DNA from 3 places in the Streptomyces sp. SAS_270 genome. Region 2 is predicted to be linked to each of the others. Evidence: riboswitches for the same ligand, from Rfam matches in the RefSeq annotation. Region 2 holds a riboswitch; each other region holds the start of a gene.
The links. A riboswitch is a leader RNA that binds a small molecule or an ion and turns the genes downstream of it on or off. The one in region 2 is predicted to bind S-adenosylmethionine.
Positions count from the first base shown of each region.

Region 1: linked by a shared signal. The riboswitch ahead of ACN6LB_RS11870 (aminotransferase class V-fold PLP-dependent enzyme) and the one ahead of thrC (threonine synthase) in region 2 are both predicted to bind S-adenosylmethionine.
Region 3: linked by a shared signal. The riboswitch ahead of ACN6LB_RS39545 (amino acid ABC transporter permease) and the one ahead of thrC (threonine synthase) in region 2 are both predicted to bind S-adenosylmethionine.

Region 1 is NZ_JBMNDS010000013.1:59,702-62,951, forward strand. Features, by position in the region: gene qcrB (cytochrome bc1 complex cytochrome b subunit) at 1-113, shown strand, start outside; gene trpD (anthranilate phosphoribosyltransferase) at 241-1,305, shown strand; SAM riboswitch class IV at 1,391-1,507, shown strand; gene ACN6LB_RS11870 (aminotransferase class V-fold PLP-dependent enzyme) at 1,732-3,093, shown strand; gene ACN6LB_RS11875 (Lrp/AsnC family transcriptional regulator) at 3,120-3,250, opposite strand, start outside.
Region 2 is NZ_JBMNDS010000001.1:141,813-145,062, forward strand. Features, by position in the region: gene ACN6LB_RS00745 (alpha,alpha-trehalose-phosphate synthase (UDP-forming)) at 1-657, opposite strand, end outside; gene ACN6LB_RS00750 (glucosyl-3-phosphoglycerate synthase) at 733-1,677, opposite strand; SAM riboswitch class I at 1,849-2,013, shown strand; gene thrC (threonine synthase) at 2,031-3,250, shown strand, end outside.
Region 3 is NZ_JBMNDS010000094.1:34,524-37,773, forward strand. Features, by position in the region: gene ACN6LB_RS39540 (glutathione S-transferase C-terminal domain-containing protein) at 1-833, shown strand, start outside; SAM riboswitch class IV at 899-1,007, shown strand; gene ACN6LB_RS39545 (amino acid ABC transporter permease) at 1,332-2,312, shown strand; gene ACN6LB_RS39550 (amino acid ABC transporter ATP-binding protein) at 2,309-3,106, shown strand; gene ACN6LB_RS39555 (transporter substrate-binding domain-containing protein) at 3,170-3,250, shown strand, end outside.

The sequences.
Region 1 (3,250 bases), on a different contig from region 2:
CGCAGAAGCTGCGCGCCAAGCTCAGCAAGGGCTACTACGGGGAGAACAACCAGATCCCCAAGCCCACCGTCGAGGAGTACAAGGAGATCACGAGCGGCCACGGCCACCACTGATCCCCGCCCAGCGGTACTGATCGCCACGGCAGGAGCCCCGTCCAGTTCATGGACGGGGCTCTTTGCCGTCCGCGGCCCTGGATAGGGTGGACCCAGCTTGTACGTGTCTACGAACCCAGGAGCGGCAATGAGTGCTGTGACCCCCGCTGGAGGCGATATCGCGGCGGGCCGTTCCTGGCCCGAGGTGCTGAACGGCCTCCTCGACGGCCGTGACCAGAGCGCGGACCACACCGCCTGGGCGATGGACCGCATCCTGCGCGGTGAGGCGACCGACGCCCAGATCGCCGGCTTCATGGTCGCGCTGCGCGCCAAGGGCGAGACCGTCGAGGAGATCACCGGGCTCGTCCGGACGATGTACGAGCACGCGAACGTGATCGAGGTGCCGGGCGAGACCGTCGACATCGTCGGAACGGGGGGCGACGGCGCAAAGACCGTCAACATCTCCACCATGTCGGCGATCGTCGTGGCCGGCACGGGCGCCAAGGTCGTCAAGCACGGCAACCGCGCCGCGTCCTCCGCGTCCGGCTCCTCCGACGTACTGGAGAAGCTCGGCGTCAACCTGAACCTGAGCGTGAAGCGGGTCGCCGAGGTCGCCGAGGAGGCCGGGATCACCTTCTGCTTCGCCGTGAAGTTCCATCCGGCGCTGCGTCATGTGGCCGCCGCACGCGGCCAGTTGGGCATCCGTACGACGTTCAACGCCCTTGGCCCGCTCACCAACCCCGCCCGGGTGAAGGCGCAGGCCGTCGGCGTCGCGGACCCCCGTATGGCGCCCATCGTGGCCGGCGTCCTCGCCGAGCGCGGCAACTCCTCGCTCGTCTTCCGGGGTGACGACGGCCTGGACGAGCTGACGACCACCGCCACCTCCCACGTCTGGGTAGTCAGGGACGGCAAGGTGCGCGAGGAGTCCTTCGACCCGCGCGACACCGGCCTCGCCCTCGTCCCCGTCGAGGCGCTCGGCGGCGGCGACCCCTCGTACAACGCGGAGGTCGCCCGACGGCTGCTGAACGGCGAGACCGGCCCCGTACGGGACGCGGTGCTGCTGAACTCGGCGGCCGCGCTGGTGGCTCTCTCGCCGGGCGACGGAACCCTCGCGGACCAGCTGCGCGCCGGAATGGAGAAGGCGGCCGAGGCCATCGACTCCGGGGCCGCCAAGCGGGTCCTGGAGCGGTGGGTGGCGGCCAGCAACGCCTGAGCCGTACGTGATGTGACGCGAGGCGCAGTCCGGATCCTGGACTGCGCCTTGCGCGTCGAAGATCGTGTGGCAAGATGCTGTACCAGGTCATGAGCGACAGTCATGAGGCCCCGGCCGACTGTCCGGCAACCCTCCGTCCGTGGCGGGGTGCCCCGGGTGAAGACCAGGCCGTAGGCAGCGAGGTCTACGGCAAGCGCGGACCCCTGCGCACTCATTTCGAGTGGCGCATCCCTGGGGTCCTGGTCCTCAAGGGAGCAGTCTCGTGAGCAAGCGAATGCGATAGGGCTTTTCGAAGCCCCTTTTCCGCACCCTTCTTTTCACCTCCTCCTGCGCTGAGCCATACCCGTCGACGGGTGCTCGCGCAGCGCTGTGCCTTTCTGGGGGATACCCCCAGACCCCCGCGCCTGCCTCTCACGGGAGTTCGCCATGTCTGTCTCCACCGCTGCCGCCGACCAGACCCTTTGTACCCCTCTGCCCGTTCTGGGCCGGGATGTGACCGTCCCGCTCGTCACCGGTGGCGAGGTCACCTACGCCGCCCTCGACTACGCGGCCAGCGCCCCGGCACTCCAGCGGGTGTGGGACGACGTCGCCGCGTACGCCCCCTACTACGGCAGCGTGCACCGTGGCGCCGGGTACCTCTCGCAGCTGTCCACCGACCTGTTCGAGAACGCCCGCGTGACCGTCGCCGAGTTCCTGGACTGTCGTGAGGACGACCAGGTCGTCTTCACCCGGTCCACCACCGACTCCCTCAACCTGCTCGCCGCCGCTCTCCCGGCCGACTGCCAGGTCTTCGTCTTCGAGACCGAGCACCACGCCTCGCTGCTGCCCTGGCGGGACGCCCGGGTGACTTACCTGAACGCCCCGCGCACCCCCGGCGAGGCCGTCGCCACCCTGGAGCGCGCCCTCGCCGACCGCGACCCCTACGGCCCGGCCCTCGTCTGCGTCACCGGCGCCTCGAACGTCACCGGTGAGCTGTGGCCGGTGCGTGAGCTGGCCGCCGCCGCCCACGCGCACGGCTCCCGCATCGTCCTGGACGCCGCGCAGCTCGCCCCGCACCACCCGGTGTCCGTGCAGGACCTCGACGTCGACTGGGTCGCCTTCTCCGGGCACAAGCTGTACGCGCCCTTCGGCTCCGGCGTCCTCGCCGGCCGCTCCGACTGGCTGCGTGCTGCCGAGCCGTACCTCGCGGGCGGCGGCGCCAGCCGCAAGGTCGCGCGGCGCGAGGACGGGGGAGTGGACGTCGAGTGGCACGACACGGCCGCCCGCCACGAGGCCGGTTCCCCGAACGTCATCGGCGTCTACTCCATCGCGTCGGCCTGCAAGGCCCTGACCGAGGCCGGCTTCGACACACTGGTCGCCCGCGAGCAGCAGCTGATCGACACGGTCCGCGAGGGCCTCGCCGAGGTCCCCGAGGTGCGTGTGCTCTCGCTGTTCGGCGACGACGCCCCGCGCGTCGGTGTCCTCTCCTTCGTCGTCGAGGGCTGGAACAGCTCGCACTTCGCCGCCGCGCTCTCCGCCGAGTACGGCATCGGCGTCCGCGACGGCCTGTTCTGCGCGCACCCGCTGGTCCGCACCCTGCTGGGCAGCGACCCCGGGACCCAGGGCGAGTGCGGTGCCCCCGAGGCGGCGCCCGGGGAGAAGTCCCTCAACGCCATCCGCGTCAGCTTCGGTGCCGGTACGCCCGACGAGCACGTGGAGCGTTTCGTGCGCGCGGTGAAGGAGCTGGTCCGCGACGGTGCGCGGTGGCAGTACCGGACCGAGGGCGGGCGCTGCGTGCCGGCGGTCTGAGCCTTTGTGAGGCGGTGTTCAGCAGGTCAGGAGTCCAGACCGATCGCGAACGCCGCCTCCAGGTCGTGCTGGGAGTACGTACGGAACGCGACGTGGGTGTCGGTGGCCTCGACGCCGGGGATCTTGCTGATCTGGCCGGGGATGATGTCCGCGAGGT
Region 2 (3,250 bases):
GTCCGCGCAGGCGGTGAACGCGTCCGCCCAGCGCCGCGTCAGGAAGCCGAGCCGGTCCGCGCCCAGCATGCCGCGCAGCACCTGCTCGGCGATGTCGTCGGGGAGCATGCGGAAGTAGTCGACCGGCGCCCAAGGGGTGTGGGAGAAGTGACCGATCCTGAGGTCGGGGCGCAGTTCGCGCAGCATCCCGGGGACCAGCGTCAGGTGGTAGTCCTGCACGAGCACCGCCGCGCCCTCGGCCGCCTCGTCGGCCAGCGCCTCGGCGAACGCCCGGTTGTACGTCTCGTACGACGCCCACTGCCGCCGGAACTCCGCGTCGAAGACGGGCTCCAGCGGCGTCTGGTACAGCAGGTGGTGGACGAACCACAGCACCGAGTTCGCGATGCCGTTGTACGCGTCCGCGTGCACGTCGGCGTCGATGTCCAGCATCCGTACGCCGTCCTCGCCGACCCCGCGCCGCACCGCCTCGCGGTCCCCGTCACCGAGAGCCGAGCACACCCACAGGGCGCCCGCGTCCGGCCCGATCGCCGAGAGCCCGGAGACCAGCCCGCCCCCACCGCGCCTGGGGGTGAGTTCCCCGGTCTCGTCCAGCGAGTACGAGACCGGGCCCCGGTTGGACGCGACGAGAATCCGATGAGCACCGTGCGCAGAAGCCATACGCCTCAACCTAGCCCGGCTCGGAAACGCTCAAACGTACGGAAGCGGTACGGCAGGACGTATACAACCGCCCGATCACGCCACTCTGCGTGACTGGTACTCCGCGATGTCCGCCATCGGCGGCCGCTCCTCGGTGTCGACCGAGTGCGTGCGCGGCTCGAAGCCTTCCCTGCCCCGCTCGAACTGGGTGAGGGACGGGCGGATCAGATGCCCGCGGGCCAGCCGCAGCTGCGCCGTGCGGTAGATCGCGGCGGCCATGCGGCCCAGCGCCTGTCCGTCCTGGTGGCGGTGCTTGCGCACACCCACGTCCACCTGGGCCAGCGCGTCCAACCCCACCAGATGCAGCGCGTCGACCAGCATGCCCAGCTCCACCCCGTACCCGACGGGGAACGGCAGCTGTTCCAGCAGGGAGCGGCGGGCGGCGTACTCCCCGCCGAGCGGCTGGACGAAGCCGGCCAGCTGCGGCCAGTGCATGTTCAGCAGCGGGCGCGCCATGAGTTCCGTGACCCGGCCGCCCTGACCTGCGGCAGAGCCCAGCGGACGGTCGTACATCGCCTTGACGAGGTCCACGCCGGGCTCGGTGAGCAGCGGCCCGACGATCCCCGACACGAAGTCCGACGAGAACTCCTTCAGGTCCGCGTCGATGAAGCAGACGATGTCCCCACCGGTCACCAGCAGCGACCGCCACAGGACCTCGCCCTTGCCGGGCACGGCCGGAATGCGCGGGAGTATCTCGTCCCGGTGCACCACCCGGGCCCCCGCGGCGGCGGCGACCGCGGAGGTGCGGTCCGTCGAGCCGGAGTCGACGACGACGATCTCGTCGACGAGGGGCACCTGGTGCATCAGGTCATGGCGGATGACGGCGACGATCTCACCGACCGTCTCCTCCTCGTTCAGCGCGGGCAGCACGACGCTCACCGAGGAGTTCGTGGCGCGCTTCGCGGCGACGAGCCGGTGCAGCGGGCGGTCGGAAACGGACCAGGAGCGGGTACTCAGCCACCGCTCGACTTCTTCCAGCACAGTCTGCGGCTCCTCACTGTCTGACCCCATGATCCCTCGACCATGTGATCCATCTCGCGGTTCGGACGACTATCTCAACTGTCCTGGCCTTCGGTTACAGTCTTGAACAACGCGGATGACCATCGCATGTCGGGGGTCGCCACCGCGTAGCAGAGATCAACAATCGAATACCGCTCATCCAGAGGGGCAGAGGGATACGGCCCGTTGAAGCCCCGGCAACCCTCCAGTCGGTTCTCGTACGACATGCACGTCATCGACGTCGTCGCAGCGAGGCTCCCGACTAGGGAAGGTGCCAAATCCGTCTCACGGCGAAGTGCGCCGTGAGGAAGATGAGGAGAAAGGGCCTCGCCTCCATGGCTGCGCAGACTGATGTAGACACCACGATCACCACTGCAGGCACCACGAACTCCGTCGATCTGGGTCCCGCCGCGGCGCTCTCCTGCCGCGAGTGCGGACACCGTGTGCCCCTCGGCCCGGTCTTCGCCTGCGAGGAGTGTTTCGGCCCCCTCGAGATCGCGTACGACTTCTCGGCCTACGACACCGAAGAACTCCGCAAGCGTATCGAGGCCGGCCCCGCGAACATCTGGCGCTACGCGCCGCTGCTTCCCGTCCCGGCCGACGTGGCGGAGAAGCCGAACATCAACCCGGGCTGGACCAAGCTCGTCCAGGCCGACAACCTGGCCCGCGAGCTGGGCGTCGACGCCGGCAAGCTGTTCGTGAAGGACGACTCCGGCAACCCGACGCACTCCTTCAAGGACCGCGTCGTCGCGCAGGCCATCGAGGCGGCGCGCGCGTTCGACTTCACCACCCTCTCCTGCTCCTCCACGGGCAACCTGGCCGGCGCCGTCGGCGCCGCCGCCGCCCGGGCCGGTTTCCGCTCCTGCGTGTTCATCCCGCACGACCTGGAGCAGGGCAAGGTCGTCATGGCCGCGATCTACGGCGGCGAGCTCGTCGGCATCGAGGGCAACTACGACGACGTGAACCGCTTCTGCTCCGAGCTGATCGGCGACCCGGCCGGCGAGGGCTGGGGCTTCGTCAACGTCAACCTGCGCCCGTACTACGCGGAGGGCAGCAAGACCCTGGCGTACGAGATCTGCGAGCAGCTCGGCTGGCAGCTGCCCGACCAGCTCGTGGTGCCCATCGCCTCCGGCTCCCAGCTCACGAAGATCGACAAGGGGCTGCAGGAGCTGATCAAGCTCGGCCTCGTCGAGGACAAGCCGTACAAGATCTTCGGCGCCCAGGCCGAGGGCTGCTCGCCGGTGTCCGTCGCCTACAAGGCCGGCCACGACGTCGTACGCCCGCAGAAGCCGAACACCATCGCCAAGTCGCTCGCCATCGGCAACCCGGCCGACGGGCCGTACGTGCTCGACATCGCGCGCCGTACCGGCGGTGCGGTGGAGGATGTGAACGACGAGCAGGTCGTGGACGCGATCAAGCTGCTCGCGCGGACGGAGGGCATCTTCGCCGAGACGGCGGGTGGCGTGACGGTGGGTGTCGCGAAGAAGCTGATCGAGAACGGTCTGCTCGACCCGACCCTGACCACCGTCGTGCTGAACACCGGCGACGGCCTCAA
Region 3 (3,250 bases), on a different contig from region 2:
CCGACCGAGCCGCGCCCGTCTTCCGGGGCCGCATCGGCCGGGACGCACGCAGCGGCCACTACGCAGTTCCGGGCCGCTACCGCCTCCATCTGTCGACCGCCTGTCCCGACGGCCTGCGCATCGCCATCACCCACAGCCTGCTCGGCCTGGACACCGTCTGTCCGGCCACCTTCCTGCCGGCCGTCCCCGACAGTCCCGAGGGCGGCCACTCGGCCTTGCGGTCGCTGTACGAGGCCAGCGCCCACCGCTACACCGGTCCGGCCGTCGCGCCGGTGCTCAGCGACGACTGGTCCGGACGGATCGTCAGCACCTATGCCCCGGACATCATGCGCGACCTCGACCGCCGCTTCGGCGGTGACCGTCTCTCGCTCTACCCGTGCGGCGCGGAGTCGGAGATCGAGGCGGTCGAGCGGATGTGCGCGCAGGGCATCGAACAGGCCGCACAGCGCGCGGGATCGGCCGGTGGCGGGCCGGTGGAACGTGACGTGGAACTGACCACGCTGCTGGAAACGCTCGGCGCCCTGGAACGCTGGCTCGAAGGACGTACGTACCTGATCAGCGACGAAATCACCGCCGCTGACGTCGAGTTGTGGGTCGCGCTGGTCCAACTCGACACGGTGCACCGCAACCACCTCGACGCCTGTGCCGTCCAGCGCATCGCCGACCATCCGACCCTGTGGGCCTACGCCCGCCGCATGGCCGCGCATCCGGCCTTCGGCGGCCACCTTGACCTCGGGGGCATCGAACGCCGTCACCACGCCCGCTGCCATGGCCTGGAGGCCGCCGGTGCAGCCGTCCAGATCCTGGACTGGGCGGCACACTCAGCCCGTTAGCCGTTCCACCTGGTGGACCGGCGTTGACATTCGTTCAGGCAATTGTCTTAACTACGGCTCAGAACGGTCATGAGCGTCAGCGACAAGCCCTGGCTAGCTGACCGGCAACCCTCGCACCGCGGTGGGGTGCCCCAGGTGACGACCGGACCGAAGAAGTTTCGGTAAGCGCGAGGCCCACAGGGCCGGAACAGTGACGGTGACGCCATGTACGCAGCTCCCAGGACGGCCGCACGCCGCTCCCAGGGCTGCGTGCGGTCGTACGCGAACGTGTTCGTCGCCGATCGCGCTGTCGATCTGCTCCGCGTGAACAGCGCACTGTGTACCGCACCGGGCTGTGCCCGCTGTCGGGGCTGACACCTCCCCGCAGCCCCCGCACTCCCTGACGAACACCGCCTCTGCGGTGTGCCGTTGTCCTCCCCGCCCCCGGTACCTCGCCGTCGTGTGCGCCCCCGCATGCCGCCGCGCTTCCCGGGTGTACCCACCCAGCCGGAGCCCACCATGAGTGAACCCCCTGGTGCCACCATCACCCGTCCCGAGGCGCCGACCGCCGACGAACCGTCGAAAGCCCTCACTGCCCAGCGCGTTCTGCCGCTGCGGCGGCCAGGGCGCTGGATCGCCACCGCGGTCGTCCTGGTCCTGATCGCCCAGTTCGTGCACGGACTGGTCACCAACCCCTTCTACCAGTGGGACCGCTGGAGCTACTGGTTCCTGCGGCCCACCATCCTCGACGGCCTCGTGATCACCCTCGAAGTCGCCGCGTACAGCGCGGTGTTGGGCCTGATCGGCGGCATCGTGCTCGCCCTGGCCCGGCTGTCGAAGAGCCCCGTGCTGCGCGCGGTCAGCTGGACCTACGTGTGGGCGCTGCGCTCCGTCCCGCTTATCGTGGTGCTGATCTTCCTCTACAACTTCAGTGCCCTGTACAAGACGGTGAGTATCGGTGTTCCCTTCGGGCCGGCCTTCTTCTCCTTCGACGAGTCGAGACTCGCCACCGACATGGTCGTCGCCGTCATCGGCCTCAGCCTCAACGAGGCCGCCTACGCGGCCGAGGTCGTCCGCGGCGGCATCCTCTCCGTCGACCAGGGCCAGCACGAGGCGGCGGCTGCGCTCGGCCTGCCCAAGGGCTACCAGTTCCGCAGGATCGTCTTTCCGCAGGCCCTGCGGTCCATCGTCCCGAACTACGTCAACCAGCTCATCGGCCTGATCAAGGGCACCTCGCTGGTCTTCTACGTCTCCCTGCTCGACCTGTTCGGCTCCGCGCAGACCATGGGCTCCACCTACCCCGGCGACATCGTGCCGCTGCTGCTGGTCGTCACCGTCTGGTATCTGATCCTGACCAGCGTCGTCTCCGTCGTCCAGTTCTACGTCGAGCGGTACTACGCCCGCGGTGCCACCCGCGCCCTGCCGCCGACCCCGTTGCAGAAGCTCCGCACCGGTCTCACCGACCTGCGGGCCCGCATCCGCCGGGAGGCCGCCGTATGACCGCCAAGACGCTCGAAGCCCTGGCGGACGCCGAGGCCGCCACCGTCGAGGTCCACGACGTGCACAAGTGGTACGGCACTCACCGAGTGCTGGACGGCGTCGACCTGACCGTCCGCCCCGGCGAGGTCACCGTCATCCTCGGCCCGTCCGGCTCCGGCAAGTCCACCCTGCTGCGGGTCATCAACCACCTGGAGAAGCCCGAGATCGGCTACGTCAGCATCAACGGCGAACCGATCGGCGTGAAGCGGCACGGCGAGCAGCTCAAGGAGCTGAGCGAGCGGGCCATCCTCACCCAGCGCGGCCGCATCGGCTTCGTCTTCCAGAACTTCAACCTCTTCCCGCACCTGACCGTCCTGGACAACGTGGCCGCCGCCCCCGTTGCCACCGGCAGGCTCAGCAAGTCCGAGTCCCAGGAGCTCGCCCGCGAACTGCTCGGCCGCGTCGGCCTCGCCGACAAGACCGGCGCCTACCCGCGCCAGCTCTCCGGCGGCCAGCAGCAGCGCGTCGCCATCGCCCGCGCCCTCGCCCTACGCCCCGGCGTCATCCTCTTCGACGAGCCCACCTCCGCCCTCGACCCCGAACTGGTCGGCGAGGTCCTCGCCGTCATCAAGGACCTGGCGACCAGCGGCACCACCCTCGTCATCGTCACCCACGAGATCGGCTTCGCCCGCGAGATCGCCGACCGGGTCGTCTTCATCGACGGCGGCAAGATCATCGAGCAGGGCCCGCCCTCCGAGGTCCTCGACAAGCCGCGGCACGAACGGACCAGGGACTTCCTCAGCAAGGTCCTCTGACCGCCGCCCCCCGTAGACGTCCCCCCACGTCACCCTCATCATCTCCAGCGACAAGGAACGGCCATGCCCACCCAGTTCACCCGACGCGGCCTGATGCGCGGCATCACCGCGGCGACCGCCATCGCCTCCCTGGCCACCGGGCTC